DNA from 2 places in the Peribacillus phoenicis genome. Region 2 is predicted to be linked to the other one. Evidence: riboswitches for the same ligand, from Rfam matches in the RefSeq annotation. Region 2 holds a riboswitch; the other holds the start of a gene.

Region 1 (15,945 bases), 3.0 Mb from region 2:
GGCATATCTCCAAATTTCCGGCAGGAGCCAATAGGATAATACGTAAGACAAAGTAATGTAAATTAGAACATATAGAGCGGGTGCGCCCTTGCCATAAGCCCAGCCGCTGCCGCCAAGGAAGGAGAAGGTCGTATAGATTTCCCCGGCCATCAGCAGAAAGACGAATATCGCACCAAAACCGCGTCCGCCCACCGTCCATTGTTCCAAGTCCATATCTTTTCCTTTTGAAGAGCGTATGCCTAAAAATATCGATAGAAGTAAAAATGCTAAAATGATTAAGAGAGCAATATTCATTCCTGGTCACCTTCCCGATTCCTGGGATCCAGCTTATACATGATGCCGAGTATGGCAGAGGTAAGGACCACCCACATAGCCATCCAGAACATATTGAAAGGCATCCCTAATACATATGGTTCTATTTTATTAACAAAAGGCAGAAATCCTAGTATGCCTATAAAAGGAACTAGAGTAAGAATATATATAATCTTCATTAAACAACCCCCTCTGTTTTAAATAAAGTGAAACGCCCACCAATGGTGGTTTATTCTTTAATGCCACTGATGGATGGGTGAACCAAACCGGGATGAAAAATTCATACATGACGGAAAAGGTCCGATAATATATATTAGCTTACACTATTTTGATATAAAATTTAATGCAGTTGCCTGATATATTTGAGCAACTGTGCGCAGACAGCCGAACCCTGATATGTTCATAAGACAGATAAAGCCTTGAATTCATATTGAGTTCAAGGCTTTTTTCCTTTAGCTATCTTTTTTTCCGATAGTTATATAGTATCACCAAGAGGATGAACCAGATTGGGGTCAAGAGCAGTGATAGTCGTGTAGCTTCAGCGAATAGCATAACAATAAGGATGAACAGGAATAATCCTAAAATGACGTAATTGACAAAAGGTGTAAAAGGAGCCTTGAAAGTCGATTCGGCTCTTAGGTCAGGCCTTGTTTTCGAATATTTGATATGGGAGATCAAGATAATGCTCCATACCCATATGAAACAGATGGCACTGATGGTCGTCACGACAGTAAATGCCTGTTCCGGTATCAGCTTGCTTAATAATGCCCCTATTGATACAACGATTGTGGATGTTAATAAGGCATTGCCCGGAACAGCCTGTTTATTTAATTTTTCCAGTTTAGCAGGGGCTTCGCCATTCCTGCTTAACGTATAAAGTATTCGGCTCGTTGAAAATAAACCGCTGTTGCATGCAGAAGCAGCGGAAGTCAAAACGACGAAGTTGATGATCCCTGCAGCGACAGGAATGCCGATTAACGCAAAGACCTCTACAAATGGGCTGCTCGTGGCATCCAGTTGTGTCCATGGGTTGACGCAGAGAATGACGAATAGTGCACCAACATAGAAAAGTAAAATCCGGACAGGGATTTTATTGATGGCAGATGGAATGTTCTTTCTCGGGTTTGCCGTTTCTGCTGCGGAAACCCCGACCAATTCGACACCGACAAATGAGAAGACGACCAGTTGTAAAGATAACAGGAATCCGGAAATGCCATTGGGGAACATGCCCCCATGATTCCATAGGTTCGTTAGGGAAACCGTTCCGGTATTGGTATTGAAGCCGATGATCAAAAGGATGATTCCCACGATGATCAAGGCGATGATCGTGATTACTTTAATGATGGCAAACCAGAATTCCAATTCACCAAATAATTTAACGGTCAATAGGTTCAATCCTAAAAGAATGACCAGGCATATTAGAGCCGGAATCCATTGAGGGATATCGAACCAATATTGTATATAGACGCCGACAGCTATGATATCGGCCATTGCGGTCATGATCCAACAGAACCAATATGTCCAACCTGTCACGAAGCCTGCCCATGGACCGACATATTCGGTTGCAAATTCAGTGAATGATGCATACCCTGCATTGGATAAGAGCAATTCACCTAGTGCCCTCATCACAAAAAACAAGGCAATCCCTATTATCAGATAGGAAAATAAAATAGAAGGACCTGCCAATTGTATGGCTTTTCCGGAACCTAAAAATAATCCGGTGCCAATGGTTCCTCCTATTGCAATCAGTTGTACATGTCTATTTTTTAAATCTCTTTTTAATTCTTGTTTAGCCAATTCCTACGCCCCCGTTTTTTTATAGTCTTAGTAGTGAATGAGTTTACCTGCATGGTCTTGGAGAGAGGGACGTGATTTTTTCGTCCAGCTTGCCTTTCCCATTGGTTTTAAAGCTGTTGTTTTTAGTCCAACCACAAAATGGACAATAAAAAAAAGAGATTGGATAATACCAATCTCTTAAAGGGTTCAGAATAACAATTTTATCATTCGTTACTCTTCTGTCCTTTTGCCTGAGATTGTGAATCCTTCGGCGCTGCATCTTGTACAGTCTCTCCAGAAGCTGCTCCTGCTATAGTGTCATCCATAGCATTCATCGCTTGCTTGTATGCGGTTGTGAATAAATGTCGTCAGTGATAATCTACCACTGCTGAATCATTCATTATGCTTATAAAATAATATTGGAATTCTATCATCTATTTTTCGGTAGGTCAACAAGTTTTTTTGAAGTGAAAAAGGCAATATCTGCAGTTTTATAGTGATCTTAATTTTTATTAAGGTACTTGAAAAATTTATTTTTTGGATGATCACTATTATGAAATATTGATCATCATTTTTTTGAAATGATATTTTTAGATTAGGGAAATTGCCAAGATATATTTGGCAACTGTTTATTTCAAAAATACAATTGTATTTTTACAGAATATTTACTATTATAAGATAAGAAAACATAATTGAAGTGTTATTGATATTTTTTCTTCGATAGAGCATTTCTAATCGCAATAATTAATAGAGAGTCGTTCGTGGTAAGGATAGAAAAGCATTACCGATATTGCATCTGGGGGAGTTAAACATGTCGAACAAGGAATTAAAGAGAGGGCTGGAAGCACGTCACATTCAAATGATAGCTTTGGGCGGAACCATCGGTGTCGGGTTATTCATGGGATCGGCGAGCACGATCAAATGGACCGGGCCCTCTGTAATGCTTGCTTATGCCATCGCAGGTATTTTTATATTTTTCATCATGCGTTCCATGGGTGAGATGCTATATTTAGAACCGACTACAGGTTCATTTGCAACCTTTGCGAGCAGCTATATACATCCTTTGGCAGGTTATATGACTGCTTGGAGCAATTGGTTTCAATGGGTAATCGTCGGAATGTCCGAAATCATCGCGGTTGGGTTGTATATGCAATATTGGTTCCCGGAGTTACCGGCCTGGATACCAGGTGTGGTCGCCATGATCATCTTGGGGGCGGCCAACCTCATTTCCGTCAAATCCTTCGGGGAATTTGAATTCTGGTTTGCGCTTATAAAAATCATAACGATTGTATTGATGATCGTTGCCGGCGTTGGCCTTATCTTCTTTGGAATAGGGAATGGCGGGGATGCGATTGGATTATCGAATCTTTGGGAAAATGGCGGCTTCTTTACGGGAGGCTGGACAGGATTCTTCTTTGCGCTTTCCCTTGTCGTGGCATCCTATCAAGGCGTTGAGCTTATCGGCATCACAGCCGGAGAAGCGAAAGATCCAACGAAGACCGTAACAAAAGCGATCCAGTCGATCATATGGCGCATTTTAATTTTCTATATTGGCGCCATATTCGTCATCGTGACAGTCTTCCCTTGGGATCAACTGGATGACTTAGGAAGCCCATTCGTTTCAACCTTTGCAAAAATAGGTATCACAGCAGCAGCAGGAATCATCAATTTTGTCGTAATCACTGCGGCAATGTCTGGATGCAACAGTGGTATTTTCAGTGCAGGGCGTATGCTTTACACACTTGCATTGAATGGCCAAGCTCCGAAAATCTTTGCTAAAGTATCTAAAAATGGAGTGCCGGCATATTGCACGATCGCTGTACTTTTAGGATTGGGCATCGGGGTTATCCTGAATTACCTTGCACCGCCGCAATTATTCCTTTATGTGTACAGTGCGAGTGTATTGCCTGGGATGATTCCATGGTTTGTCTTACTTATCAGTGAGCTTAAATTCAGAAAAGTAAATGCCGCTGAAATGGAGAAGCATCCGTTCAAGATGCCGTTGGCCCCTTTCAGTAACTATTCGACAATAGCCTTTTTACTGATGGTGCTGGTCGGTATGTGGATCAATCCTAGTACAAGGATTTCCTTGGTTGTCGGAATCGTTTTCCTAGGTTTGGTCGTGGCAAGTTATTACATCCTGAAAATGGATAAACGAACACCATTGGATGTTAAATCCGATGATGAAATTTCGGGATAAGCAACTCTATTGGAAAGCCCTTCTCTTAATTCGAGAAGGGCTTTTTTGTCTTTGGTGATCAATTGTTGGAATTCACGAGTAAATCAGCGGAATTCACGAGTAAACCAGCGAAATTCACGAGTAAACCAGCGAAATTCACGAGTAAAACGGCAAAACTCACGAGTAAACAAGTGAAACTCACGAGTAAAACGGCGAAACTCATGAGTAAACCAGCGAAACTCGAGTAAATCAATGGAATTCACGAGTAAATCGTCGAAACTCACGAGTAAAGCTACGAAACTAGAGTAAACCAGCGAAATTCATGAGTAAAGCTAATTAGACCCCGTAACAAGGGATGCCAGCGGTGGGTCGCTTATGGAATGTGTCTTCCTGACAGATTTTTTCATAGGATGTAACATCATCTTACCCGAGGAAGGGGTTATATTTTGGAAAGAACAAAGCTTACCGGGCGGGTCGTTACACCTAATGATGCTGAGTATGAGCATGCCAGGATAAATAATAACTTAAGTTTTTCTAAATTCCCAAAGGTCATTGTGTTTTGTCAAAATTCCAATGATGTGTTGAATTCATTGAAGTGGGCCCGGGAAAATCATACACCTTTCCGGGTTAGGAGCGGCAGGCATAGTTATGAGAATTTTTCATTAGTGAATGGCGGTCTAATCATTGATATAAGTGAAATGTACAATATCAAGGTCAACCGTGAAAAAATGATTGCAAAAATCGAAGCAGGAGCTGATTTAGGTCAAGTATATAATATGCTATGGAAGTATGGCACGACGATTCCGGCTGGGACCGAAAGCGGTGTTGGTCTTGTAGGCCTTACGCTTGGCGGTGGAATAGGTATGTTATCGAGACGCTTTGGACTTACTTGTGACAATTTGCTTGAAATAGAAATGGTAAGGGCGTGCGGAAAGAGAAGCGCCAAACTCATTAAAGCAAATAGGAAAATTAATAGTGATTTATTTTGGGCATGCTGCGGGGGAGGAGGGGGAAACTTTGGCATAGTCACTTCTCTTACCTTCAGGGTACACCCCGTATCAAGGGTATCGATTTTCTCCGTCACATGGGGATGGGAAGATTTTGAAGCGGTGTTTGAAGCCTGGCAGGATTGGGCCCCTCAAGTTGAAGAGTGTTTAACTTCAGAAATCGAATTCAAGTCAAAGGAAGTAAACCAAATTATCGCTCAAGGTGAATTTGTTGGGCCATCATATAGGTTGCAGCAGCTTCTAAAGCCTTTGACGAGAGCAGGTTCTCCAGCAAATATCATGATAAAGGAAGTTCCGTACATTGATGCTGTGCAATTCTTTAATGATCCAAGTGGAAATCGACCGGCCCATCGCAAGCGGTCGGGGTCTTTCATAGAAAAACCTTTTCAACGGCAAGCAATCTTGACGATGAAGCATTTTTTGGAAAACGTTCCAAATGAAAATGCAGCCATTTGGCACCAATCCTTAGGAGGGGCCGCTGGCCGTGTGGCCCCAAATGAAACGGCTTTTTATTATCGGGATGCCATCATCGCCCAGGAGTATCTGGCTACATGGACGAATCCAGAAGAAGAGCGGCAAAACATCCATTGGATTAAAGAACTTAAATGCGCTTTGTCACCATATACTACAGGTGACTACGTGAATTGGCCGGATATCCTCATCGAAGATTGGCCAACTGCGTACTATGGAGAAAATTTTAAGCGGCTTCGGGAAGTGAAAACGAGATATGATCCGTACAATACGTTTAAATTCCCTCAAAGTATACCGCCTTTAAAGAAGTGGGTCTGAAAAAGCTTGGATGCACCAAAAACATTCGTTATTAAAAGGCCTATTCCTCAATTGGGATAGGCCAGTTTTATTTTCATTTTCCCAAAATCATTCCGCTTGCTGAGCTTGTACTGCACTGTAAACCTGATTTACGGAAGACTGGGCTTGCGCGATTTCTTGAGCAGCTTGTTTAATGGCTTCTTGTGCCAAGGTTGGATCAGAGGAAGATTTTTCAATTGCTTGTGAAAGTAAGGTTTGTGTTAGGGTAACGTTTGCTTTTGCTTGGTTTAATTGATTGATATCAATTTGTTGTTGAGGCATGTAGCTTCTCTCCTTATGTCATTATTGGAATTACTCCATTAGGATGACCTTTCTTTTCTTTTTTATAAGGAGAAAAATATATGATGCAGACAGGATGGGTAAATTGGAAAAAATATGAAACGAGCAAAAAAGTCCATTTAAATACGATGCAAAATTTATGGACAATCCAAATTCGTGTAAAAGGTACACCCTTAAGATTGAAAAACGGGCAGAAAAAGAAAGGAATCATTAGGGTTATTTACTTTAGAATCCTTAAATTTTATCTGCATAAATAGTATTACGTTCCTTGAATACCATGTAATGTCTGTGATCTTCCTTCACGAAGTCCCTACAAAGTATAGAAGGAACCGGATGAGCTCTGCTCTTCCGGTTCCTTGTGTATCAGTTAGCTGCTGGAATCAATCCTTTATGAATGGAGACTTCCTTAATGGCACGGTAGACGGTTTCGACCATGAAATCGAGTTCCTTTTCTGACATGGATAGGATCGGCATCATCGTGATGACTGGACCAAGTTCCCGAATGATCAGGCCATTTTCCCGTGCTGTATGGATGATTCCGGAAACGACATTCTCTTGGAGGGTGAACGTTTCTTTTGTTTGGCGGTCTTTGACGATTTCCACTCCAATCATGAAGCCGCGCTGCCGGATATCACCGACTATCGGGAGTTCGTATAGCGCTTGCAGTCTTTGTGATAGATATTTAGATTTTTTCTGGATGTCTTTAATTAAATTGCGGCTTTCCATCAGCTCGATATTCTTCAGTGCCAGTGCACAGGCAAGCTGATTTCCTGTATAGGTGTGACCGTGATAGAAGGTTTTATGTTCTTCCCGTTCCCCCAGGAAGGATTGAAAGATCTGCTCGTTCATGATAGTGGCGGCGAGTGGCATATATCCCCCAGTGATCCCTTTGCCCATACACATGATATCGGGTACGACATTTTCCTGTTCGCAGGCAAACATTGTACCGGTTCGACCGAATCCTACAGCCACTTCGTCACAAATTAAGAGGATATTGTACTTTTTGCATAATTGCTCGACCTCTTTCAAAAAGCCATGGGGATGGGTTATGATGCCTGCTGCTCCCTGCACAAGCGGCTCGATGATCAATCCTGCAATTTCCTCTGATTGTTTCTGCAGTAACTTCTCCAGTTCCTTCAAGCAATGGTTTTTCACGGCTTCATGATCTCCATACTCAGTCATGTGATAGGCATATGGTGAAGGGGCGGAAATCCGTTGAAATAAGAGGGGCTTAAAGATTCTATGGTATAGATCCATTCCGCCCACACTCACAGCTCCGACAGTATCGCCGTGATATGCCTCGTCAAGTGAGACAAATTTGTTTTTATTCTGATGCTTGACGGGATCGATATTCTGCCAATATTGATAAGCAACTTTAAGTGCGATTTCCACAGCGGCTGATCCCGTGTCGGAGTAGAAGACTTTCGATAAAGAACCAGGAGTAATCTCGGCTAGTTTTTTTGCCAGTAAGATCGATGGTACATTCGCAGATCCCAGCAGTGTGGAGTGTGCGACTTTATTCACTTGTTCAATTAGGGCGCCGTTTAATTCCGGCTCGTTATGTCCGTGCACGTTCACCCATAATGAAGCATAGCCGTCGAGGTAGCGTTTACCCTCCACATCAATCAGGTAGCTGCCTTCGCCGCGTTCGATGATCAGCGGTTTGCTTTCCCGATACGTTTTCATTTGTGTGAACGGATGCCATACATATTCCTTATCCCATTGTTCTAAATCCTGACTGTTCATGCCTTGAACACCTCTTTCAGTTGTTGGGTATAATCTTGATCACTAAGTAAATCAAGGATGCAGATTCTCAAGTCTTTTCTAACATCGGCCAGTGTTGGGATGCAGGCGAGGCCATTCAGCCCAGTCAGCTTTTCAATGGTTTCGATATTGTCTTGATGAATCCGATCTTCCGGCCGGTAATGATTATACAAAATGGTTTTCACGTTTATATCGTGGACTTGGGCATAAGAATGGGTCGTCACGACATCATGAATCGCCCCTAAACCGCTTGTGGATACGAAGAGGACAGGCATGCCGCAATCCTTTATGAAATCCGCCGTCATATAGAAACCTTCCGTTCGTTCAATAAGCGGCACAGCCAATCCGCCAGCTCCCTCGACTAATACGATGTCATACATTTCCTCAAGTTCATGAACCCTTTCCACGACTTTCTTCTCATCGATAAGACTGCCGGTTAATTTAATCGCCAAATGTGGGGAGGTTTCCGGTTTCAGTGTGTAAAACCCTGATTCCTTTACACCGAGTTCCTGTTCAAACCAAGATATATCCGGGTATGTATGATTTTCCTCATTGATTCCAGTTTGAAATGGCTTGAATATCGTGACGCTTTTTCCCAATGTTTGAAGAGACAGATAGAGTGCACTCGTGACGATGGTCTTTCCAATATCCGTGCCAGTTCCGGTTATAAAGTAGGCTTGGCCCATGGATGATTCAACTCCTTTACGTTTATATATTTTGCAATGCGCGGACGTACTTGTTGAATGATGACAGCACATAGAATGCATAGCATTAAATCACCGGGTACAGGTAACAAGAAGCCGTAAAGAATCGTTTGGCTGATGGAAAGCGGTGTTTCCACAATCCACTTCATCGCACCATACAGCCAGATGCAGCCGAAAAGGTAAACTGTCAGCAAAGAGGCGGCATTAGCAAAGAATATGGAACGAATCGTGGAGAGGGAAAACCGGTTGATAAGCCATCCATTTACATAGGCTCCCAGTATATATCCGAGCAAATAGCCGAAAGTAGGTTTGAATATATAGCCGAATCCCCCGCCTTCAGCAAACACGGGCACCCCGATAAGTCCGATCAAGACGTAGCATAACTGACTGAGCATCCCAAGCCGGGGCCCCAATAATGCGCCTGCCAAATAGACTGCCAGAATTTGCAGTGTGAATGGTATGTAAGGGATAGGTATCTTAATAAAGGCGCCAATGGCAGTTAACGCGGTAAAAAGGGCCACATAGGAAATCGTCCTTGCTTTCAAGTTTTTAACCTCCTTTTTCAAAAGTGCTGGCAAAATGCCCACTATTAGTTTGCCTGATTCTTATTTTATATGTCAACTAATTTATTATTTAGTTAACATATAAAAGTCCAGCTTTATCGGGATTTAAAGGACAGACTAGGAAAATATTGAAAAAAGACCATTGAATAATATTTTGTTAGTATGTTATTATTCTATCGATATGTTAACTTAAAATATTATAGGTTAACAAATTTATTTACATTGCAGGCAGTATTGATACTGCTAAATGTTAAGTGCTCCCCAATGTGGTTGATGGTGCACATGCGACCACTTGGTTGGAAGGGAAAGTGGATTGGAGATGGAGACACTCGCGGTTGGAGCGTCAGGTGGATATATTGCAGACAACTGGTCTTTATTTACCAGACCGGGTTATGCTCCTTTTCTAGGAATTGCATAGTCAAGGAATCCATAAACCAGCGATTCGGCACACAATAAAGAAAAGAGGGATAGTTTTGGAAACATTGGTAATGGATTGGAAGATGTTAGCGGAGAACGTTATCAAAGGATATAAAGTGACGGAGGAAGAGGCATTATCCATCGTACAAGCCCCAGACGAAGAGGTTTTGGAAATTTTGAATGCAGCCTACTTGATACGCAAGCATCATTATGGGAACAAAGTTAAATTGAATATGATCATCAATACGAAATCAGGATTATGTCCCGAAGATTGCGGCTACTGCTCGCAGTCGATCGTGTCGGAAGCCCCGATCGATAAATATGCTTGGCTGACGAAAGAAAAGATTGTCGAGGGAGCGCAGGAATCAATTCGTCGCAAAGCGGGTACTTATTGCATCGTTGCGTCTGGCCGTCGTCCGACCAACAGAGAAATAGATCATGTCATTGAAGCGGTAAAAGAAATCCGCGAAACGACGGATCTTAAAATCTGCTGCTGTTTAGGTTTCCTGAATGAGGAACATGCGGGCAAGCTAGCGGAAGCAGGCGTTCATCGCTACAACCACAATTTGAATACATCACAGGAAAACTACAGTAAAATTACATCGACGCATACATATGAAGACCGGGTAGATACAGTCGAAGCTGTGAAAGATGCCGGAATGTCCCCATGTTCTGGTGCCATTTTCGGTATGGGGGAATCTGAGGCGGAAGCGGTGGAAATCGCCCTATCCTTACGCAGCCTTGATGCAGATTCCATTCCTTGTAATTTTCTCAATGCAATTGACGGAACGCCGCTTGAGGGAACTTCCGAGTTGACCCCCACTAAATGCCTGAAATTGATATCGATGATGAGGTTCGTTAATCCGAGTAAAGAAATCCGTCTGGCCGGCGGTCGTGAGGTCAATCTCCGTTCCATGCAGCCCATGGCACTTTATGCAGCCAATTCCATCTTCGTCGGCGATTATTTAACGACAGCTGGTCAAGAACCCACAGCGGATTGGGGAATCATCGAAGACCTGGGATTCGAAATTGAAGAGTGTGCCCTTTGATAAAGAAGATAATGGAAAACAATATGAATTTTTAAAAAACACCCTTAGGGTGTTTTTTTTCAGTTTGTCGAAAAAAGTGCATGGAGGGTTGAAAAAAGTGCGTTTTAGGTCGAATAAAGAGTATGGAAGGTCAACATCATGTTTTTTTACAGTAACCCTTATTGGATTGAAGAAATTGGCGACACTCCTGCCGAATAACTGGCTAGCCAAGACCCCACAGCCGCTTGCGGTGAGGAGGCTTGGCAGACAGTCGGCGGAAAGGGAGCGGATTTCTGAAATCAACTCAAACGGTTTTAAAAGAAAAAAACTTCAGGCAAACTCGATTTTTCTTGGAATTTGTCTAAAAACAAGACTAAAGTACCCTTCATGTTTTTTTACAGTAATCCATATTGGATTGAAGAAATTGGCGACACTCCTGCCGAATAACTGGCTAGCCAAGACCCCGCAGCCGCTTGCGGTGAGGAGGCTTGGCAGACAGTCGGCGGAAAGGGAGCGGATTTCTGAAATCAACTCAAACGGTTTTAAAAGAAAAAAACTGCAGGCAAACTCGATTCTTCTTGGAATTTGTCTAAAAACAAGACTAGAGTACCCTTCATGTTTTTTTACAGTAACCCTTATTGGATTGAAGAAATTGGCGACACTCCTGCCGAATAACTGGCTAGTCAAGACCCCACAGCCGCTTGCGGTGAGGAGGCTTGGCAGACAGTCGGCGGAAAGGGAGCGGATTTCTGAAATCAACTTAAACGGTTTTTTTTAAAAAAACTGCAGGCAAACTCGATTTTTCTTGGAATTTGTCTAAAAACAAGACTAAAGGACCCTTCATGTTTTTTTACAGTAATCCATATTGGATTGAAGAAATTGGCGACACTCCTGCCGAATAACTGGCTAGCTAAGACCCCGCAGCCGCTTGCGGTGAGGAGGCTTGGCAGACAGTCGGCGGAAAGGGAGTGGATTTCTGAAATCAACTCAAACGGTTTTTTTAAAAAAACCTGCAGGCAAACCGCTCTAATTCAAATATGTCTTCTGGGTGTTTTATTAATTTGCTGTAATAGAACTAATGTCCTTCAACCTTTACAAAAATAAAAAAATGATAGATAAGTGAAAATAATGAAAAAAAAATGCTAAATTGTAAGAAGAGGTTTTATAATGAATTACCTGAATACAATAAAATTTGCTGCATTGTGGTAAATGAATATGATATAGGGAAAGAATCAGTATTGGTAATATCAATAATGAGAGGATAGTTTTGTGTGATGCATATATGGCTGATTAGTTTTATTATTTTATTATTGCTATTAATATTTTATACTATTATCCCAACGGTGCTTATTCGTGTATGCAGTCTGGGAATAACCAAAAAAATCAATTCGAATAATGGGATAGCGCTAACTTTCGATGATGGCCCAAACCCTGAATATACAATAAAATTGCTTGATCTTTTAAAAGAGTATGAGATAAAGGCCACATTTTTTGTTGTTGGCAGTAAAGTGAAAAGTAATCCTGAGATTATTAAAAGAATGCATGAAGAGGGACATACTATAGGGATCCACCATTATCATCATGTTTCAAGCTGGGTCCTATCACCCATCCATCTACGGAAACAGTTGGAAATGACTGAAAAGGCGATAAATGAAGTTACGAATGTAAAGGTTGTTTTTTATAGACCGCCATGGGGCCATTTCAATATGTTCACCCCACTTTTCAGTAAGAAATATAGAGTGGTGATGTGGTCAGGCATCTTCGGGGATTGGAAAGTTGAAAATTGCAAAAATACTTTGCTTGATCAACTGCGAAGCACTTCGACAGAAGGTTCCATCCTGTTGCTTCATGACTGTGGTGAAACATGGGGAGCGGATAAAGAAGCACCAGGCTATATGATTGAAATGTTGAAAATTTACCTACAGGAAAGTAAGGAAAAAGGAATACACTTTATTACTTTAAAAGACTTATAACTAATTCTGGGGGTATTATGAATATAGATACGCTTTTACATTTTATTGATTCATATGGATACCTGATCATTTTTCTTTTTTTATTCTTCGGCATTGTGGGAGTGCCTGCTCCAGAAGAATCACTTCTATTTCTGATTGGGGTATTGGTAGCACAAGGTAAGCTCTCACTGGGTTTGGCCATGCTGTGTGCAATTCTCGGCGCCTTTATCGGAATGCTTGCAGCTTATGCATGCGGAAAATATGTAGGGTATCCATTTATAAATAAATTTGGAAGATTCATTGGGATTACGACTGAACGCTGGGAGAAAGCGAAGAAAAACTATACGGATAATGCACAAAAAACCTTAGTATTAGGATTTTATATTCCGGGAATAAGACAAATTAGTCCATATTTCGCAGGAATCTCATCTATACCCTTTCGGAAATACTTCCTATTTTCCCTAATAGGCACTATACTTTGGACCGTCCCTTTTATAGTGGCTGGTTATTATGTCGGGGATGCTTTTAATGTTAATCCCAAATATGTTCCATATTTAGGGCTTGTATTTTTAGTTATTTTTGTACTATATGTTACTATCAAATACATTAAAAAGAGAAAACAAATGTCCAAAAGTTGAGTCTGCTCCTTTTTATAAAAGTTGGAAATTTATTGTAAGAGGAAGATATCAGAACTATATATTTTGTATTTTCAGAATGATTTCTTAGGAGATGACACATATATGAAGAAGATTTTGTTTTTACCTCTCTTTCGAATGCAGTCGGGACATCATCAAGTTGCAGAGGCATTGATGGATATGTTAAAAAAGCATTCAAAAGGGATTACTTATAAAAAAATCGATCTAATCAGTTATACCAATACCTCTCTAGAAAAATTCATCGCAAATAGTTATCTGACATGGATCCGTTATGCGCCGGAAACCTATAATCTTGCCTATAAGAATCTGTTTTATGTTCACTCGCCAAAGGAAAGTGTATGTAAATGGTATCAGCAATTATTCATGAATAAGATGGAACGATTGATAGCAGAAGAAAAGCCTGATTTAATTGTGTGTACACACGGTTTCCCTTCATATCTTTTGAGTCAGTTAAAGATGAAAGGGAAGTGCAGCACACCGGTAATAAACGTGTACACGGACTTTTTTATTAATAATGTGTGGGGAAGCGAAGGGATAGATGCCCATTTTCTTCCTAGTCAAGAAGTGAAAGAAAAGCTGATGAGTAAGCGTCAAATACCAAAACAAACGATGATGGTCACTGGCATTCCTGTGCACGAGGAAATCACAAAAAATGCCCGTGTCCAAAGAAACACAGCACGGCCAAAAGTTTTGATATCCGGAGGAAATAGCGGTCTGGGAGGGATTTTGAACTTAGGTGATGAGTTAAAGAATTCAACCGACTTTGATTATTTAGTTCTTTGCGGAAATAACAACAAGCTTTATGAAGAAATCGATACATGGAACTTACCTCATATCAAACCATTGCCTTATATCTCATCAAGGTCTGAAATGAATAAGCTTTATGAAGAAGTTGACGCAATCGTTACGAAACCGGGCGGTGTCACGATCAGTGAATCATTACGAAAAAGGCTTCCGATTTTTGTTCATTCCAGGCTTCCGGGGCAGGAGGAAATTAATCTGCAGTATCTAAAACAACAAGGCCTTGTATTTAAACTTAATCAGAAAACGCCTTTTGAAAAACAATTGCTGAGTATATTGAAGGATCAGAAAAAAATGAAAAAATGGAACACATCCATAGAGTCTTATCATAAGGAAATAGAGTTGGAGAAACCTGAGGGAATAGTGGAGGTCATGAAATTGATCCTTAATCTTAATCAAAATGGTACACCTTCCTATCTAGCCCGACAGCCCAAACTTCTTTATAGCTGAGATGCATGGTGTTCTCACTGGTGAACCTAAATGAAAGAATGAATACGGAAGGCTGCTGAATTAGCAGCCATCCTAAAATGAAAGGTCGGAAGAAGAGTGACTTTGAAAAAAACATACCTTATGATTTTTTCGATTATGCTGCTTGCGGCAGCGGTCGCAGGGTGTTCGAGTGATGAAACGGAAAAAACGGAAATTAAGGCGCAAGCCGGAGGTAAAGTGGAATTGACGGTTTCCGCAGCTGTAAGTTTGCAAGATGCCTTAAATGATATAAAGAAGTCTTTTGAAAAAGAGAATGCAAATGTGGAAGTTCATTATAACTTTGGAGCCTCTGGAGCTCTTCAGCAGCAGATATCCCAAGGCGCACCTGTTGACCTGTTTTTCTCAGCTGCAGAAGATAAATTTGATAAATTAGTAGAGGAAGATCTTATTGAAGAGAAAAACGGAATTGATATAGTCGGCAATGACCTGGTGCTGGTGGTGCCAAAGGATTCCAAAAAGGAAATCGGATCGCTGGAAGACCTCACGAAGGCAGCTAAAATTTCGATTGGCACTCCAGAGTCTGTACCGGCAGGGCAATATGCGAAACAAACTTTAGAAAACATGAACCTCTTTAAAGAGCTTGAAGATCGATTGGTATATGCAAAGGATGTCCGGCAAGTGCTTACATATGTCGAAACGGGAAACGTGGACGCAGGCCTCGTCTATAAAACGGATGCGCTCAACTCATCGAAAGTTGAAATCATTGCAGCAGCCGAGGCAGATTTACACGATCCGATCATATATCCCGTCGGAATGATCAATGACCTGAATCATGCTAAGGAAGCCAAGCTATTCTATGACTATCTCCAAACGGAAGACTCCATGAAAATTTTTGAAAAATACGGATTTAAAAATTTGAAATAACCACCAATCTGGTGGTCTTTTTTTATACATCTACAGTAATATTAGGTATATTTTCCTTTATATTGAAACCTTATCTCACTTTTATACGTAAGAATAAGAACATGCATGTATTCATCTTTCAACATAAGTGGATAATTCGACCTAAAGCAAGAATAATTCGACCCACACACAAATAATTCGACCCACAAGCGAATAATTCGGCCGCTTGAGTAAAAAGAACCTTGTGACAAAGGAAGGACAGCAAATTACTGTCCTTTGGCTTGACTGTGAATGGTTCCATTCTTTTTGAAAACTGTGTAAAACAGCTTAATCGGCAGGTATCCTAT
Region 2 (15,945 bases):
TATTACTGCGAAATGAAAAAAATGAACATTTTGTGAACTTTAAATTTTGTTTTGAGTATGATTGTCGATAAAAACTTATTTATGTGTTTTGTAAAGAAAGGAACATTTAATTTTCATTTGATGGAAGCATGGAGACGGAGGCATTGTGTTGAAAAATCACTTAAAGGAATTGATTGCAGGAAGCCCCCAAAAAAGAATTTCCTATCATGACTATATGGAAGCTGTTTTATATGCGCCAAATATAGGCTACTATGTACGCGCAAAAAAGAAGATTGGCTCCAGAGGGGATTTTTATACGTCTGGCAATGTTGGGGATGCATTTGGGAGATCTCTGGCCAGATGGTTCGTTTATTTAATAAAAAACTGCGGAGTTTCACCAAAAATCATCGAGGTCGGCGCAGGGGACGGTAAGCTCGCTTATGATATCCTCGTTTCCATGAAGGAAATGGAACCGCAGATATGGGACTCTTTGACTTATATCCTTGTGGATGAAAGTCCATTTCATAGGAGGCTTCAGCAAGAACGTATAGGGATGTTCAAACAGGCAGTTTCTGCTGCCAGTTTGGAAAAATGGACGAAGGTAAATGGTATCCTCTTTTCAAATGAACTTTTCGACGCGTTGCCTATACATGTGATTGAAAAGTATAAGGGAGCCCTCGTAGAGGTATTCGTCACTGAAAAGGAAGGCGAGTTGGTAGAGGTGAGGGAACCTTTGGACAACCCTGACATTCTATCTTACCTTACAGAACGAACTGTCACCTTAAATGAAAAACAACGATATGAAGTTCCGTTAAAAATGGTCCGTGAATATGAGAAGATCGTTTCCTGTATCGAATCGGGTATACTCCTTACAATTGATTATGGCTATACCGAAAAGGAATGGAAGGAGCCAGCTCATCTTCAAGGGAGCTTGAGGGGCTATTATGAGCACCAAATGATTAAAGATCCACTTATGTATCCTGGTGATATGGATCTGACGACACATATCCATTTTGACACATTAATCGAGATTGGAAAAAGAAAGGATCTTTCCAATCAGGGGCTTTTTCTTCAAAATGAATTCTTGCTTAAAGCAGGGATATTAGAGGAACTGAGGGACCATCAAGGAACTGATCCATTCTCGAAAACGGCGAAGCGTAATCGTGCAATTCGCGGACTTATCGTTCCAGGGGGAGTTAGTGAACATTTCAAAGTGTTGCTTCAATTGAAGAATTTAGCAAATGATGTAAGGATCTTTCCTGAATGGTGACAAGTAAAAACCCATGAATCAAAATTCATGGGTTATGTAATATTGCTTGTTCTTAATGCGCAGTACCAGGAGTCATCATAAATACGCTCCAGTAGGAAAATCCTGCAAAGAAAACGGTAAGATAGGCGCCGAAAACATAAATATACATGCGCTCAGATAATTTCAAATAACTTAAAAGTACAAAAAAGATCGTTTGTGCAAAGAAAAGCAAAGACGTTTGATGCATATGGCCAAGATAAAAGAAAATTGCCATAATTCCTGTCCAAAATCCACATACTCTGAACATGCGTTCCATCCGAATCCCTCCTTATGTCTAGTCGTGTACATTCTAAATAATTATAAATGAAATTGTAAGGTAATGTAAAGGATGCCTTTTGTTTCTATGTGAGAACCGAAGCTTGGTATGAGCATGCTGCACAATTGGACATCATATTTTCTAATTCCACAATATTGACATTATCAAACAAGGCTTCGAACATACCTTCTAAAAATGAATTGTGCATGGAGCAGATTGTCCCTGGATCCACTTCAGTAACTTCCTTAAACGGGCAATTGAAGATACGGAAGGATATTTTATTTTCTTCTTCGCTTGCTTGTATTTCAGGAGATAACCCTGCGATGGTAGCCGCATTTTTAAGCATGCTGACTTTTTCGGCAAAAGCAATTCGATCGATTGACTTCGAGTTCAGGGCTAGTTGCTGCTTGATCAGTTCCTCCCCGAAAGCTTTTCCCGTTTCATAAAAAGCCTGTTTTCCTTGTTCCCCTAATGTCATCATCGTCTGGATTGCAATCCTGGAAAGCAGCTGATAGTTCCTGTATGGAAAATGAAGCTGAATGACTTTATCAGATAATCGATAAAGCCGGCTCGGTCGACCGCCTTTACCGGTCTTTCGGGCATCCGAGGTCAACATATCGATATCTTCAAGTTTTGACAAATGTAGACGGGCAACATTTGGATGGATGTTAAAAGAATCGGCAATTTGCTGTACCGATACAGCGCCATGGTTGTTCACAATATGCTGATATATATAATACCTGGTGGGATCTGCTAACACGTTTGTTATTTTTAACGTTTGTTCCATTACACCCCTCCTGTATTCCATAGTTTACCTATGTCCATTATAATGCAGGCAGAAAAAAATGGAATAATAGAAAGCGCTAACTCCCTTTAGTTTAAAAAAAGTTCACAAATTAAACTGTTTTATAATGCAAAAAAATATACATTAATTGTACAAATGTTATACATTCATTATATAAAATATAATTGTATACAAAATGTGAACGGGGAGTGATTAGTATGGCACAGTTAACTTTCTTTTCGTACCCAAGTTGTACATCTTGCCGTAAAACAAAAAAATGGTTAAGGGCCAATCATGTTTCCTTCGATGAACGACATTTATTCAGAGAAACTCCAACTGCAGCAGAGTTAAAAAGAATCCTTGAATTGACAACGGAAGGACTTGATGAAGTATTAGCTACAAGAAGTGAAGCTTACAAAGACTTACAAGTTAATATTGACGAAATGATGCTTTCTGATGTCATCCAATTATTAACAAAAGAACCGAAGTTATTAAGAAGGCCCATCCTCATAGACGGGGAAAAACTGGTGATAGGTCATAATGTAGACGCTTTAAGAAATTTGGTTTCCCAAAGGCTTGAATTGAAAGTTAGCATGTAAATGATTCTCGAAGTTCTTTTCGGGAATTTTTTTTATTCTGGAGCAGGAATTTGTCGTGGATTGTCGAATCCTTACAACAAGAAATATAGGAGGTGATGAATGAATTGATATCGATTGAAAAGACCGCAGAAAAAATATTAACCCGTGCCATTCAGGAATCTGCATCGGATATCCACATTTTTTTTCGGAGGGAGGGACCTCTCATCCAATTCAGGATAGACAATAAGCTTGTACCCCAGGAAACATTATCATTCTTTGAAGCTGAGAGGCTGATCGCTCATTTGAAGTTCCTTGCCTCGATGGATATAGGGGAGAAAAGGAGGCCCCAGAGTGGTGCCCTCACCATTAAATTGGCTAACCAGGTTGTCGGACTCCGCCTTTCCACTTTACCCACTGCCCATCTCGAAAGTTTGGTCATCCGTTTAATACCCCAACAGAATATCCTCCCTCTCGAACAGTTATCCTTATTTCCAAACACCGTCCAAAAATTGATTGCACTCCTGAAGCATTCCCATGGCATGCTTATTTTTACCGGCCCGACCGGCAGTGGAAAAACCACGACATTATATTCCCTGCTTCACCATGCCCACGAAATGATCAATCGAAATATCATTACACTTGAAGATCCCATTGAAAATGTATCCGAAAAGGTACTGCAAGTCCAAATCAATGAAAAGGCGGGCATTACGTATTCTGTCGGTCTAAAAGCTGTCCTGAGACATGACCCCGACGTGATTATGGTTGGGGAAGTCAGGGATGCAGAAACTGCCAAAATTGCAGTGCGTGCCGCATTAACCGGTCATTTGATACTTACAACCATGCATACAAGGGATGCCAAGGGAGCCATCTCCAGGTTACTGGAATTTGGTGTCAGCTTGCTTGAGGTTGAACAGAGTTTGATTGGCGTGACAGCACAGCGGCTGGTTGAATTGCGATGTCTTCCATGTAAAGGGGACTGTGCTTTTGCTTGCAAAATGACTGCCAGGAATAAAAGGGCCAGTGTATATGAATTGCTCTATGGAAAAAGCCTGGCTGAGGTTCTCAGGATAATGGGAGATGAAAAAGGAATGGCAACGGTAGGCTACCGCCAATTGAAGGATGAAATCGGAAAAGCGGTTGCGATGGGCTATGTGGATTCAGAGGAATATGAACGGCTGGTATACCATGAAACCAAAAAGTAAATGGAGGGTAAAAGAGCAGGCGGTCTTTATTTCGAAGCTAGGTGAATTATTGAAGCATGGTTATCCCTTGGCGGAGGCTTTACATTTTCTTGAATTTCAGGAATCAAAGAAGAAAGCGGAAGACTTCACTCAGGCTAAAGCCGATTTAAGGAACGGTTTCCCGCTGCACTTGGTGCTGACCCATCTGAATTTTCATCCGCAGCTTGTAAGTTATATATTTTATGGAGAACAATACGGCGACCTGGAACGGGCGTTGAAAGAAGGCGGGCGATATTGGAAGAAAAGAACCGAGGATATGGATAAAGTAAAAAAGTTAATGGTGTATCCTGTATTCTTAGTCTTTTTTGTAGGTATCGTTTTTTATATTCTTCAGAGTGTTCTCCTTCCTAAATTCCAGACAATCTATATCACGATGGATGTCGATCAGCATACACTCTTGAGATTAATGTCAGCTTTCACATTCATTCTTCCAGCACTCCCCTTCTTTTTACTCGGATTGCTCATATTCTTGTATGTACTCAAACGATTTTGGTTTAACGGATTGTGCCCATTAAGGCAGCGGAGGATTTTGATGGGAATTCCGATATTCGGGACCTTCATCAAATTATACGAAACTTATTTTTTTGCAAGCCAATTAAGTGGTTTACTCTCCGGAGGGCTATCGATTAACGATAGCATTAAATTATTCTCGATAAATCAACAGCAGCCTTTTTACCAAAAACTATGCAATATCATTAAGGATGATCTGATCGAGGGCAGATCACTTGAATTAGTTTTTCGGGAGCTTCCATATTTTGATGGTAATTTGCCGGTGGTCGCTGCAAATGGTCAAAAATACGGCAGACTTGATGCGGAGCTACTTCATTACAGTCGTTTTATACTGGAGAAAATTGAAGAGAGAATGAATGTAATCTTAAAAATCATTCAGCCTCTCATGTTTTCACTGATAGGTCTGTTGATCGTGTCCATTTATTTGGCGGTTTTGCTGCCGATGTTCTCACTGCTCGAAAGTATATAGAATTCTATTATTGTATTCCGGAGGTGAAAATGCTCGAAGGCTATCTGGTATTCAGGTGGTTTCAGGAGCATGATGGATATGTTGAAGAAAGTGATGAATGAACGTGGTTTTACACTAATTGAAATGCTTATTGTTTTACTGGTAATTTCCATCCTTTTGATTATAACAATCCCCAATATCACAAAGAACCAATCTACGATTCAGTCCAAAGGATGTGAAGCATTCGTGAAGATGGCCCAAGCACAGGTACAGGCTTATGAGATTGATAATGCTAAACTGCCCGGAAGTATCGGGGAATTGGAAAGTCAAGGCTATCTCAAACAGACATCCTGTCCTAATGGGGATGATATTAGTTTGGATAGTAAAGGAAAGATAACGGTCGTTGAGTAGGAGAGAAGGGAATATACGGCATTCCGATGGGGGGTACACACTATCTGAAACCCTTATTGTCCTCGTTATTGTTGTACTCCTGATTTCCATCGGTCCTAATCTATATCCTAGCTTCACTAAAGGCATGGAAAATAGGCTATTTCTTTCTCAATTCCATGAAGATCTCTTCTATGCACAACAGTATGCCATCAGTCATGAGAGCTTCATTTACCTCCATATAGATAATGCCAAGAAGGTTTATACCGTTTCGTCTTATACGGAGGGGATCGTTCTAGAGAGAAGCATACCAAAGGATATTCAGTTTTTAAGTGACACTTTGGGGTTCAGCTTCCATTTTAATCAGTATGGAAATGCTTCAAAAGCCGGGACGATTATGATTGATACGTCAAAAGGAATGTACAAATTAGTCCTCAATATCGGTAAAGGGAGGTTCAGGATTGAGAAATTGTAAAGGTTACGTTTACCTTGAGCTGATGGCCGCATTTTCCATTTGTATTTTCCTGGTCCTTGCCATTTTACCGATTCTTGAAGAGTTAATGACGCATCGGAAAGATATTGCCGTAAGGACAGAAGCCCACCATTTATTATATGAAAGATTGACGGCGTTCATGGATGGGGAGATACAAGCAATTGGTCAGGAAATCTTCTACAAAAAAAAATCCTATGAATTGGTTTGGAAGGACCATGGGGATTTCCCGGGGATGATTGAAGGGTGTGTACGTTATGAAGATGAATCGGGTAATCTTGAATCCATTTGTGATGCTGCGAAAAAATGATGGCTTTACGATGATTGAAATGTTTTTTTCTTTAATGATATTAATGACGACGTCCCTTTTTGTTCTACAGCTTTTTTCAATCATTCACACCCAGATGGGGTCCGTTGATGAATTACATTCTAAAGAGTGGGAGGTCTTTACCATGCAAATGAAGCAGGAGGTCCGGAGTTCCAAAGCTCAGGATGTAATGGGAAATAAATTATATTTGCTGCATTCAGATGAACAATTATCATCGTTTGAACAATATGAAGATAAGGTCCGAAGACGAGTGAATGGTATGGGGCATGAGGTCATCTTACAGAACATTTCGAAATTCGGGGTTGAGAAGGATGGCAGTGTCATTGTTATAAATATAACGGATAAAGCAGGGACTACTTTCAGTCGAAGATTTCATCCTTTCTTTAGGAATGTCACGAAAGTCGATGAATAATCAAAAAGGAGTCGTTTTCCCGATGGTAATGATTGTAGCGAGTGTTTTCATCATGTTCACGATACTAATGATCGATCAGTTTATCATCGATAAAAAGTTTTATAAAGAAGTGGAAGAATCGCTTGTGGCCGACCATCTTGTCCATTTAGCGATCAAGGATGTGACGGCAGAGTGGGGCGAAGAGATCCCCAAAATCATCCAGGGGAAAATTTCATACCCTAATGGTGTGGTACGGTATTCCTTAATGAAAGAAGAAGGGCCTTACGTCTATATCGAGTTTTCTTCCACGACTAAAAATGACCGCGAGGGAAGGGTCATCATTCAATATGATAAAGAAGCGGGGGAAGTGAAAGAATGGTTGGAAAAGCAGGCTGTGTAATACGCAAAATCAACATTAAACGGAAAGCGACAGGTACACGTGTTCAGGGAACAAGCGAAAGAATAAAAGAAGCGTAAACGGGGCATACTTTGCATAGGGTGATGATTTTATATGTCTACAAACGCTTATATTAAATATCTGACTCAGCAGCTTGTCGAGTATTTTAATCTGACGAAAAAAGAACGAAAAGAAAAGCGCCGTCACAGAAAAGAGGATAAAAATCATGGTATGTCCCATTGGTTTGGCATTGTCCCTTTTGCTTTGTCGATGTTCGTAAGGAAAAATATCAAAAAATAAAACAGATGTCCTGAACTTAGGGCATCTGTTTTTTTATTGTTCTTACTTATCCCAATGCCCTATCTGAAAGGTAAAATAACCCTCCGTTGATGATGGATATTCGGATGTTGGGTTCATATTGAGCTTTTAAGGCATCTTTTTCGGTAAAATAGCTCTCACTTTTTTCGTCCATATCCTTGTAAAAATGCTCCAATAAATTCAAGTCATTCTGCCAGCGAAGCATTGCTTCCTCTGCCCAGGAATGGTCATCATCCTCGAAACTGGTCCTGATGTATGTATCGAGTCTTGCCAATCCGCTCTTGGGCATGATGAGCGGTGAAAGCGTAAAGGAGTAATCCGGTATTTTTGGGGTGACCTTTATCGGTAAAACCCGATGGTGAAATCTTTCCATGATCTCACCTGAGATTAAATTCAGTCCGATCGACATGAAGGTATCCTTTTTACGGTCGCATTGATAGGATATTTTCACATTCAGGGTCAGCCAAGGAAACAAAGGATTATTTCCCCCTTTTGTTGGAGGGGTATCCTCAAAAAGTCTAGTATACCCTGCCAGCTTTTTGGTAGATTGAATAATCTGGTGAAGGCGAGGGGAGCCAAAATGAATCATATCTCCCTTTAAATCGGATGGAGCTTGTTCTGGATCGGTAATGAAAGTCATCTGTGCTGGGTTCGGAACGCCACCTGTTTTTTCTAGATAATGCCAATAAAAGGGTCTGTTCAGTAATTCTTTATCCATATCAATCGTCAATTGGACTGTAAGGTGGGTTGGTGCATTATCCAGTATTTCACAATCGTTGGCTTTAAAGTAAGTTAATAAAAAATCATGAATTTCCCGTTGCTGCATGAACCTCACCTTCCTTCATTGATTGAGCGAATTGGATTAACGATGAAAAATTATCCATCTTGATTTTCATTTCGCCCTCTGTTTTGGATTCGCCGACCACATCAATCAAATATTCTTCAATGTTGTTAATATCCAGTTTGGTTAGAATATCATCTAATTCGCCGATTACTTTCTCGAATAAATTTATTTTTTCATATAATAACTTCAGAATATGTTCTTCTACTGTATTTTTCGTGGCAAAGTTATAAATCATCACATCTTCTTCCTGACCAAGGCGGTGTATCCGTCCAATTCTCTGTTCGAGCCTCATCGGGTTCCATGGCAGGTCAAAATTAATCAAGTGATGGCAAAACTGAAGGTTTATCCCTTCCCCGCCAGCTTCTGTTGCAATTAATACCTGTATATTCTTTTGGAATAATTCTCGCATCCAATCTTTCTTTCCGCGCTTAAAACCGCCTCGGAAAGGAACTGAAGAAATTCCATTCTGCTGTAGGTACCATTGTAAATATAGCTGAGTCGCCCGATATTCGGTAAAGATAATGACTTTATCATCAATTTTCTTGATCAGTTCCAAAGCTTTTTCAGCCTTGGAGTTCTGAACCGTTTCATTCACTTTAGAAAATAAATCATCAAGCTTTGCCAAAAAGTCAGGGGAAGGCTGATCATATTTAGCTTTCATATTCTTTAATGTATAAAAGACCGCCTCTCTGCTGCTGCATGCTTCCCTTTGGAGAGTGAGAGCCGAAAATGCGCTTCCTTTAGAACCATCCGAAATAGGTTTGAATTTGGAAACGGCATCGTACAATGCTTGTTCCGTTGGAGAAAATTCAATGGTGATGGTCTCTACATGCCGTTTTGTCCATTCAATGCCAGTATCGGCCCGCCGGTTTCGAATCATGACAGTATTGACAAGTTCCTTTAGGTGTTCATCTTCAATTATGTTCCGGCCTTTCCCTTTATACTTTTCCGAAAAAAGTGAGGCATTTCCCAAGTGGCCCGGTTTCAATAACGAAACGAGGTGGAAAATTTCCTCGACTTTATTTTGAATCGGAGTGGCTGTCAGGAGTAAACAAAATTTCTTTTTCAGATTTTGGACGAATTCATAGTTCTTTGTCTTATTATTTTTAAGTTTATGAGCTTCATCAATAATGATGAAGTCGTATTCCTGCTTGAAAATGATATCTCGATGTGGAGCGCGTTTGGCTGTATCAATGGATGAAATGACCACATCACAGGAGTCCCAAACATAACTTTTTCTCTGAACGACTGCCGGTATATGAAACTTGGTATTCAATTCAAAAGCCCATTGTGTGACAAGGGAAGCCGGAACAAGGATCAAAACTTTTTTTACAAGGCCCCTAATCATATACTCTTTTAGTATCAATCCAGCTTCAATTGTTTTTCCGAGCCCTACCTCATCAGCTAAAATGGCCTTTCCATTCATCTTTTCCACCACTTGCTTGGCTGCTTCCAATTGATGCGGAAGCGGGGTTAACTGCGGAAGGTGCTTGGGCGCCTGTAAACCTTCAAAATCAGGGATGATAAGATTTTCCTCCATTTGAACCGCCAGCTTATAAAGCTCCCAATTCCCCCATGGACCGTCATTTTCCATCTTTTGCAGAAACTCGTCAGTCCATTCAGAATTAAAGGATATATTGATTTTCATAGAAATAACTCCCTCTTAAATCATAATTTCCTTAATAAAAGGTCAAAACCCGAACATTTCATATGTGAAGTAAGAAAAATATTTCTCTTCAAAAGATATTGCAGAGATAAGTTTCTTAGGGTAGGATATAAGTATATTTAGAAAATTCCAATTTCCAAACGCTACAAAGAATCTTTGTACATCGATTTGCAGTTCGCGTTTTCTTAGTATGGGCTATAGGCTCCTAATTTATCCAAGATTACTGAAGGAGACCAATCAAACGGTTTCTGAAGTTTCAGGAGAATTGGCAGAGAATGCATTCCACGATGCTCAGGGGTTTTACCGATGCTTGGTGGCTTATTCGCTTCCTTTCATTGGTAGACCATTTATATGCGGGTGAAGATAAGGGGAGAGACTACGGATGTAGCGCCGAAGGAGCAAACTTAGCAGTGAATCTCTCAGGCAAAAGAACTCTTATTGGACGCAACTCTGGAGAGCGCCGCCCATTTTGGGACGGCCACCAAAGGGGAAAACCTATTACATAGGTAAACTTTCAGGTTTCAGGACAGAGAAAAAGCTCAAACGGGCTTTCTCTGTCCTTTTTTGTGCTTTTTTCACATCATGAATCAGGAAATATCTGATGCGTAATGACAAGAAGCTTTTGATAATGAAGCCAATTAATTAAAAAAAATCTGAAGGGGGTCATTTTTTGACCAATTTAAAAAGAACACCACTATTTGAGGTTTATCGTGAATACGGAGGTAAAACGATTGATTTTGGCGGCTGGGAACTTCCTGTCCAATTTTCGGGTATAAAGGACGAACATGAAGCCGTACGAACAAAAGCGGGGTTATTCGATGTTTCCCATATGGGTGAAGTCGATGTTAAGGGTCCCGGAAGCCTTTCCTTTTTACAGAAGATGCTGACCAATGATATATCAAAGCTGCAACAGGGCGGTGCCCAATATACCGCCATGTGTTATGAAAACGGAGGCACGGTCGATGATCTTATCGTGTATAAAAGGGCTGAGGACGACTATCTGCTCGTGGTCAATGCAGCGAATACAGAAAAAGATTTCAATTGGCTGCAAGCTAATTTAACGGAAGATGTCCAAATTACGAATGTATCGAGTGACTATACACAGCTGGCACTTCAAGGACCAGCTGCAGAGAAGATATTACAAAAACTATCGGGAAATACTGCCTTAAGTGAAATAGGATTTTTCAAGTTCAAGGAAAATGTCATGATTAACGGCATCTCCACGCTGGTATCCCGTACTGGGTACACTGGTGAGGATGGCTTTGAGATATATAGTGACAGTGAAAATGGTCCTGCCCTTTGGAAGGCGATTATGGATGCCGGAAACGAAGAGGGGGTTCAGCCGATTGGTTTAGGTGCTCGTGATACCCTGCGTTTTGAAGCGAAACTGCCGCTGTATGGGCAGGAGCTTTCAGCGGACATCACCCCGATAGAAGCCGGGATTGGTTTTGCAGTAAAAGTGGATAAGGAAGTTGATTTTTTCGGGAAAGCCGTTCTTGCTGAGCAAAAGGAGAAAGGAGCTTCCCGCAAGCTTGTGGGAATTGAAATGATTGACCGTGGCATTCCACGTCATGGGTATAAGGTCTACAGCGGTGATAAAGTCATTGGCGAGGTCACGACCGGTACCCAATCACCAACGTTGAAGAAAAACGTGGGTTTGGTACTTATCGATAAGGAATTTTCGGTGCTGGATGCGGAAGTCGAAGTGGAAATCCGTTCCAAACGTTTGAAAGCCGTTATAATACAAACACCTTTTTATAAAAAACCACGTAAATAGAGGGGAATGGTCATTAGATGAAACATCGTTATTTACCCATGACAGAGCAAGATAAACAAGAAATGCTGAAAGCGATAGGGGTATCCACTGCTGAAGAACTTTTCAGTGATATCCCTGAAAGCGTTCGTTTTCAAGGAGAATACGATATCAAGCCTGCTAAATCTGAACCTGCATTAATGAAAGAATTATCAAGGCTTGCTGCCAAGAATGCGGACCTTAAAAACTATGCTTCCTTCCTTGGTGCGGGTGTCTATGACCATTACGCGCCGGTCATCGTCGATCATGTTCTATCCCGTTCTGAATTTTACACGGCTTATACACCCTATCAGCCTGAAATTTCACAGGGGGAGCTTCAGGCCATCTTTGAATATCAAACGATGATATGTGAATTGACGGGCATGGATGTGGCTAACTCCTCCATGTATGACGGCGGAACAGCGCTGGCTGAAGCAGCCATGCTTGCTTCAGGCCAGACACGACGCAAAAAGATTCTCATTTCAGGAGCCGTTCATCCTGAATCAAGAGAAGTCGTTAAGACATATGCGAAAGGGCAACGCGTGGAAGTGATCGAAATTCCTTTTAAAGACGGTGTGACGGACTTAGCTGCTTTAAGGGAATTGGCGAATGAGGACATTGCAGGAGTGATCGTGCAATATCCGAACTTTTTTGGCCGCATCGAGCCATTGAAAGAAATGGAGGAAATCATTCATGGCGTCAAGTCGATGTTTATCGTTTCCAGTAATCCGCTTGCATTGGGAGCATTGACATCCCCTGGTGCACTTGGTGCAGATATCGTAACGGGGGATGCTCAGCCATTCGGCATTCCAGCGGCATTCGGTGGACCTCATTGTGGATATTTTGCCGTTACTAATAAACTTGTTCGGAAAGTTCCGGGCCGACTCGTCGGTCAAACAGTGGATGAAAATGGTAAACGGGGATTTGTACTGACGCTTCAAGCTCGTGAACAGCACATTCGCCGTGACAAAGCCACATCCAACATTTGTTCCAATCAAGCTTTGAATGCGTTGGCAGCTTCTGTTGCAATGACCGCGCTTGGGAAAAAGGGTGTCAAAGAAATGGCCGTGCAAAATATTCAAAAAGCTCATTATGCGAAAAAAGCAATTATGGCAAAAGGGGTGGAAGTGATATTCGATGGTCCTTCGTTCAATGAATTTGTCATTAAACTGCCTGCTTCGTTTTCAGAAATCAATAAAAACCTTTTTGAAAAAGGGATGATCGGTGGCTTTGATTTAGGGACGGTTTATCCTGAGCTGAAAGACCATATGCTGGTTGCGGTAACTGAACTTAGAACAAAAGAAGAAATTGATGCACTTGCGCAGGAATTGGGGGATCAACATGAATAATCAAGATCAATCACTCATTTTTGAAATCAGTACTTCCGGTCGAATCGGGTACAGTCTGCCAGAAATGGATGTTGCAACTATTCCGCTCGAAGAAATTCTTCCTGCCGACTACATCCGTGAAGAAGAGGCAGAACTGCCTGAGGTGTCCGAACTGGATATCATGCGTCACTATACAGCACTCTCCAAACGGAATCATGGGGTGGATTCGGGTTTTTATCCGCTGGGTTCATGCACGATGAAATATAATCCGAAAATAAATGAAAACGTGGCACGCTTCAACGGCTTTGCCCATATCCATCCATATCAAGATCCGGCTACCGTTCAGGGAGCATTGGGACTCTTATTTGATTTGCAGGAACACTTAACGGAAATCACCGGGATGGACCAAGTGACATTACAGCCTGCAGCAGGTGCACATGGTGAGTGGACAGGGTTAATGATGATTCGCGCTTTTCACGAAGCGAATGGCGATACAGAACGGACGAAAGTGATTGTACCTGATTCTGCACACGGTACGAATCCTGCCTCTGCCACTGTTGCCGGACTTGAAACGATTACAGTAAAATCCGATGAAAATGGATTAGTCGACCTTGAAGATTTAAAGCGTGTTGTCGGACCTGATACGGCGGCCTTGATGCTGACGAACCCTAATACATTGGGATTGTTTGAAGAAAACATTTTGGAAATGGCACAACTTGTCCATGATGCAGGTGGGAAGCTTTATTATGACGGAGCCAATCTGAATGCAGTCCTATCAAAAGCACGCCCGGGTGACATGGGCTTTGATGTGGTTCACTTAAATCTCCATAAAACATTCACAGGCCCGCATGGCGGCGGCGGTCCGGGTTCTGGTCCTGTAGGTGTGAAGTCCGACTTGATTCCTTACTTGCCTAAACCTCTTATAGTCAAGCAAGGTGAGCAATTCGTCCTTGATTATGATCGTCCGCAATCCATTGGCAGGGTAAAACCTTATTATGGTAATTTCGGAATAAACGTGAGGGCATATACGTACATTCGTTCAATGGGTCCTGATGGCCTTAAAGCCGTCACAGAGAACGCGGTCATCAATGCCAATTATATGATGCGCAAGTTGGAACCTTATTTTGACCTGCCATATAATCGTCATTGTAAGCATGAATTCGTATTAAGCGGACGCCGGCAAAAGAAATTGGGGGTAAGGACTCTCGATATAGCTAAAAGATTGCTGGATTTCGGGTATCATCCTCCAACCATTTACTTCCCGTTGAACGTGGAAGAAGGAATGATGATAGAACCGACTGAAACCGAGTCAAAAGAAACGCTGGATTCGTTCATCGATGCGATGATCCAGATTGCCAAGGAAGCGGAAGAAACCCCGGAAATCGTTCAGGAAGCTCCGCATACAACCGTTATAAAGCGGCTTGATGAAACTCTTGCTGCAAGAAAACCCGTTTTGCGTTATCAAGCCTAGATTAGTAGCTTACACGAAAAAAATCCCTGCCTGCCGGCGGGGATTTTTCATGTTTATGTAAGTTTCCATTAAAGTCCAACAGTTGACTTTCTTTTACTTGAGCTATGGAATTAAAAAGAGCCCATGCCGAGATGGGGTCTTATTTCTTTGCTTTGATTTTCCCGGTCCACATCTTGAAACCGCCCTTTAAGTGAAAAAGTTCCCTGTAGCCCTTTTTGTATAGCATGGCTGCAGCTCTGCCGCTGATGATTTCGCTTTGAGCGTACAAATATACAGGCTTGTCCGGCCTAATTTCGACCAAGCGTGTTTTCATTTGAGTCATAGGGATGTTTCTTGCGCCTAAGATATGACCATTATCGAAATCATTCGGTTCCCGCACATCGATTAGCTGCACTTTTCTGTAGTTAGCGATAAATTCGTCCTGTGTTAGTGTTTTAACGATTTTACGCTGGCGGTACCAATTAAAAAGTGAATACGCAATAACCACTCCTAAGATGATGAGCAGTGTATATAATATTTCCAAACATAAAAACTCCCTTCTACCTTAACGAATACAGACAATCCTTATTATATAATTGCTTTACCCAATAATCAAAAAGAATTTTCATCAAATTCTTCATGACTTGATAGCACTTTCTTTTTTAGAGTGTTAAAGTCTGTTAAACTACTACATGTGAGTTTTTTGTGGGGGATTGAAAAACGTCTATCGAAACGAGGGGTAAGGATGACTAAAGAAAAATGGGGTTTTATAGATTCGGGGTATTGTTCACCGGCTTTTAATATGGCGCTGGACGAAGCCCTGTTAAACTGGCAAAGCAAAGGGGAAATTCCGCCGATCATACGCTTTTACGGCTGGGATCCAGCGACATTGTCGATCGGTTATTTTCAAAAGGCAGAAGCGGAGATTGATCTGGAAGAGGTCAAAAGGCAGGGCCTTGGTTTTGTTCGCAGGCCGACAGGAGGACGAGCGGTCCTGCACGAGCATGAATTGACTTATAGCGTAATCGTTCCAGAATCCTATCCGGGAATGCCAACCACCGTTACTGAAGCTTATCGTGTCATTTCTGAAGGAATATTAATGGGGTTCAGGAATCTGGGATTGGATGCTTATTTTGCCGTGCCTCGAAGCGAACAGGAAAAAGCGGCTTTAAAATCGCCCAGGTCTTCCGTCTGCTTTGATGCTCCTAGCTGGTATGAACTGGTCGTTGAGGGCAGGAAGGTCGCTGGCAGCGCTCAAACCAGGCAAAAAGGCGTCATCCTTCAGCACGGGTCCATTTTGCTTGAGCTTGATGATGATAAGCTCTTTAGCGTATTTAAATTCTCAAATGACAGGGTTAAAGAGAGAATGCAAAAAAACTTAAAAAACAAAGCTGTGGCCATAAATGAGATTGCCGGGAGAAAGATAACCATCCCTGAAGCGAAAGAAGC

Evidence for each region. Region 2 has a riboswitch for glycine ahead of gcvT (glycine cleavage system aminomethyltransferase GcvT). Riboswitches for the same ligand answer to the same signal wherever they lie in the genome.
Region 1: another riboswitch for glycine. It lies ahead of ABC374_RS01305 (amino acid permease); the one in region 2 lies ahead of gcvT (glycine cleavage system aminomethyltransferase GcvT).

Annotation. Positions count from the first base shown of each region.
Region 1 covers NZ_JBDFMF010000001.1:270,555-286,499, forward strand. Annotated here, with positions in the region: gene ABC374_RS01295 (sodium:solute symporter family protein) at 1-294, opposite strand, end outside; gene ABC374_RS01300 (DUF3311 domain-containing protein) at 291-491, opposite strand; gene ABC374_RS01305 (amino acid permease) at 769-2,109, opposite strand; glycine riboswitch at 2,318-2,396, opposite strand; gene ABC374_RS01310 (amino acid permease) at 2,900-4,288, shown strand; gene ABC374_RS01315 (hypothetical protein) at 4,354-4,515, shown strand; gene ABC374_RS01320 (FAD-binding oxidoreductase) at 4,714-6,063, shown strand; gene ABC374_RS01325 (hypothetical protein) at 6,151-6,363, opposite strand; gene bioA (adenosylmethionine--8-amino-7-oxononanoate transaminase) at 6,745-8,127, opposite strand; gene bioD (dethiobiotin synthase) at 8,124-8,831, opposite strand; gene ABC374_RS01340 (biotin transporter BioY) at 8,810-9,394, opposite strand; gene bioB (biotin synthase BioB) at 9,901-10,878, shown strand; gene ABC374_RS01350 (hypothetical protein) at 10,976-11,635, shown strand; gene ABC374_RS01355 (polysaccharide deacetylase family protein) at 12,132-12,830, shown strand; gene ABC374_RS01360 (DedA family protein) at 12,848-13,447, shown strand; gene ABC374_RS01365 (MGDG synthase family glycosyltransferase) at 13,550-14,716, shown strand; gene modA (molybdate ABC transporter substrate-binding protein) at 14,819-15,619, shown strand; gene ABC374_RS28780 (VanZ family protein) at 15,865-15,945, opposite strand, start outside.
Region 2 covers NZ_JBDFMF010000001.1:3,279,395-3,295,339, reverse strand. Annotated here, with positions in the region: gene ABC374_RS16115 (class I SAM-dependent methyltransferase) at 149-1,249, shown strand; gene ABC374_RS16110 (DUF2626 domain-containing protein) at 1,302-1,544, opposite strand; gene ABC374_RS16105 (helix-turn-helix transcriptional regulator) at 1,630-2,331, opposite strand; gene ABC374_RS16100 (Spx/MgsR family RNA polymerase-binding regulatory protein) at 2,547-2,927, shown strand; gene comGA (competence type IV pilus ATPase ComGA) at 3,023-4,108, shown strand; gene comGB (competence type IV pilus assembly protein ComGB) at 4,092-5,126, shown strand; gene comGC (competence type IV pilus major pilin ComGC) at 5,205-5,516, shown strand; gene comGD (competence type IV pilus minor pilin ComGD) at 5,509-5,967, shown strand; gene ABC374_RS16075 (hypothetical protein) at 5,954-6,292, shown strand; gene comGF (competence type IV pilus minor pilin ComGF) at 6,240-6,722, shown strand; gene comGG (competence type IV pilus minor pilin ComGG) at 6,745-7,101, shown strand; gene ABC374_RS16060 (YqzE family protein) at 7,213-7,398, shown strand; gene ABC374_RS16055 (YqhG family protein) at 7,445-8,242, opposite strand; gene ABC374_RS16050 (DEAD/DEAH box helicase) at 8,220-9,908, opposite strand; glycine riboswitch at 10,284-10,371, shown strand; glycine riboswitch at 10,375-10,458, shown strand; gene gcvT (glycine cleavage system aminomethyltransferase GcvT) at 10,597-11,703, shown strand; gene gcvPA (aminomethyl-transferring glycine dehydrogenase subunit GcvPA) at 11,721-13,067, shown strand; gene gcvPB (aminomethyl-transferring glycine dehydrogenase subunit GcvPB) at 13,060-14,517, shown strand; gene ABC374_RS16030 (rhodanese-like domain-containing protein) at 14,657-15,040, opposite strand; gene ABC374_RS16025 (lipoate--protein ligase family protein) at 15,242-15,945, shown strand, end outside.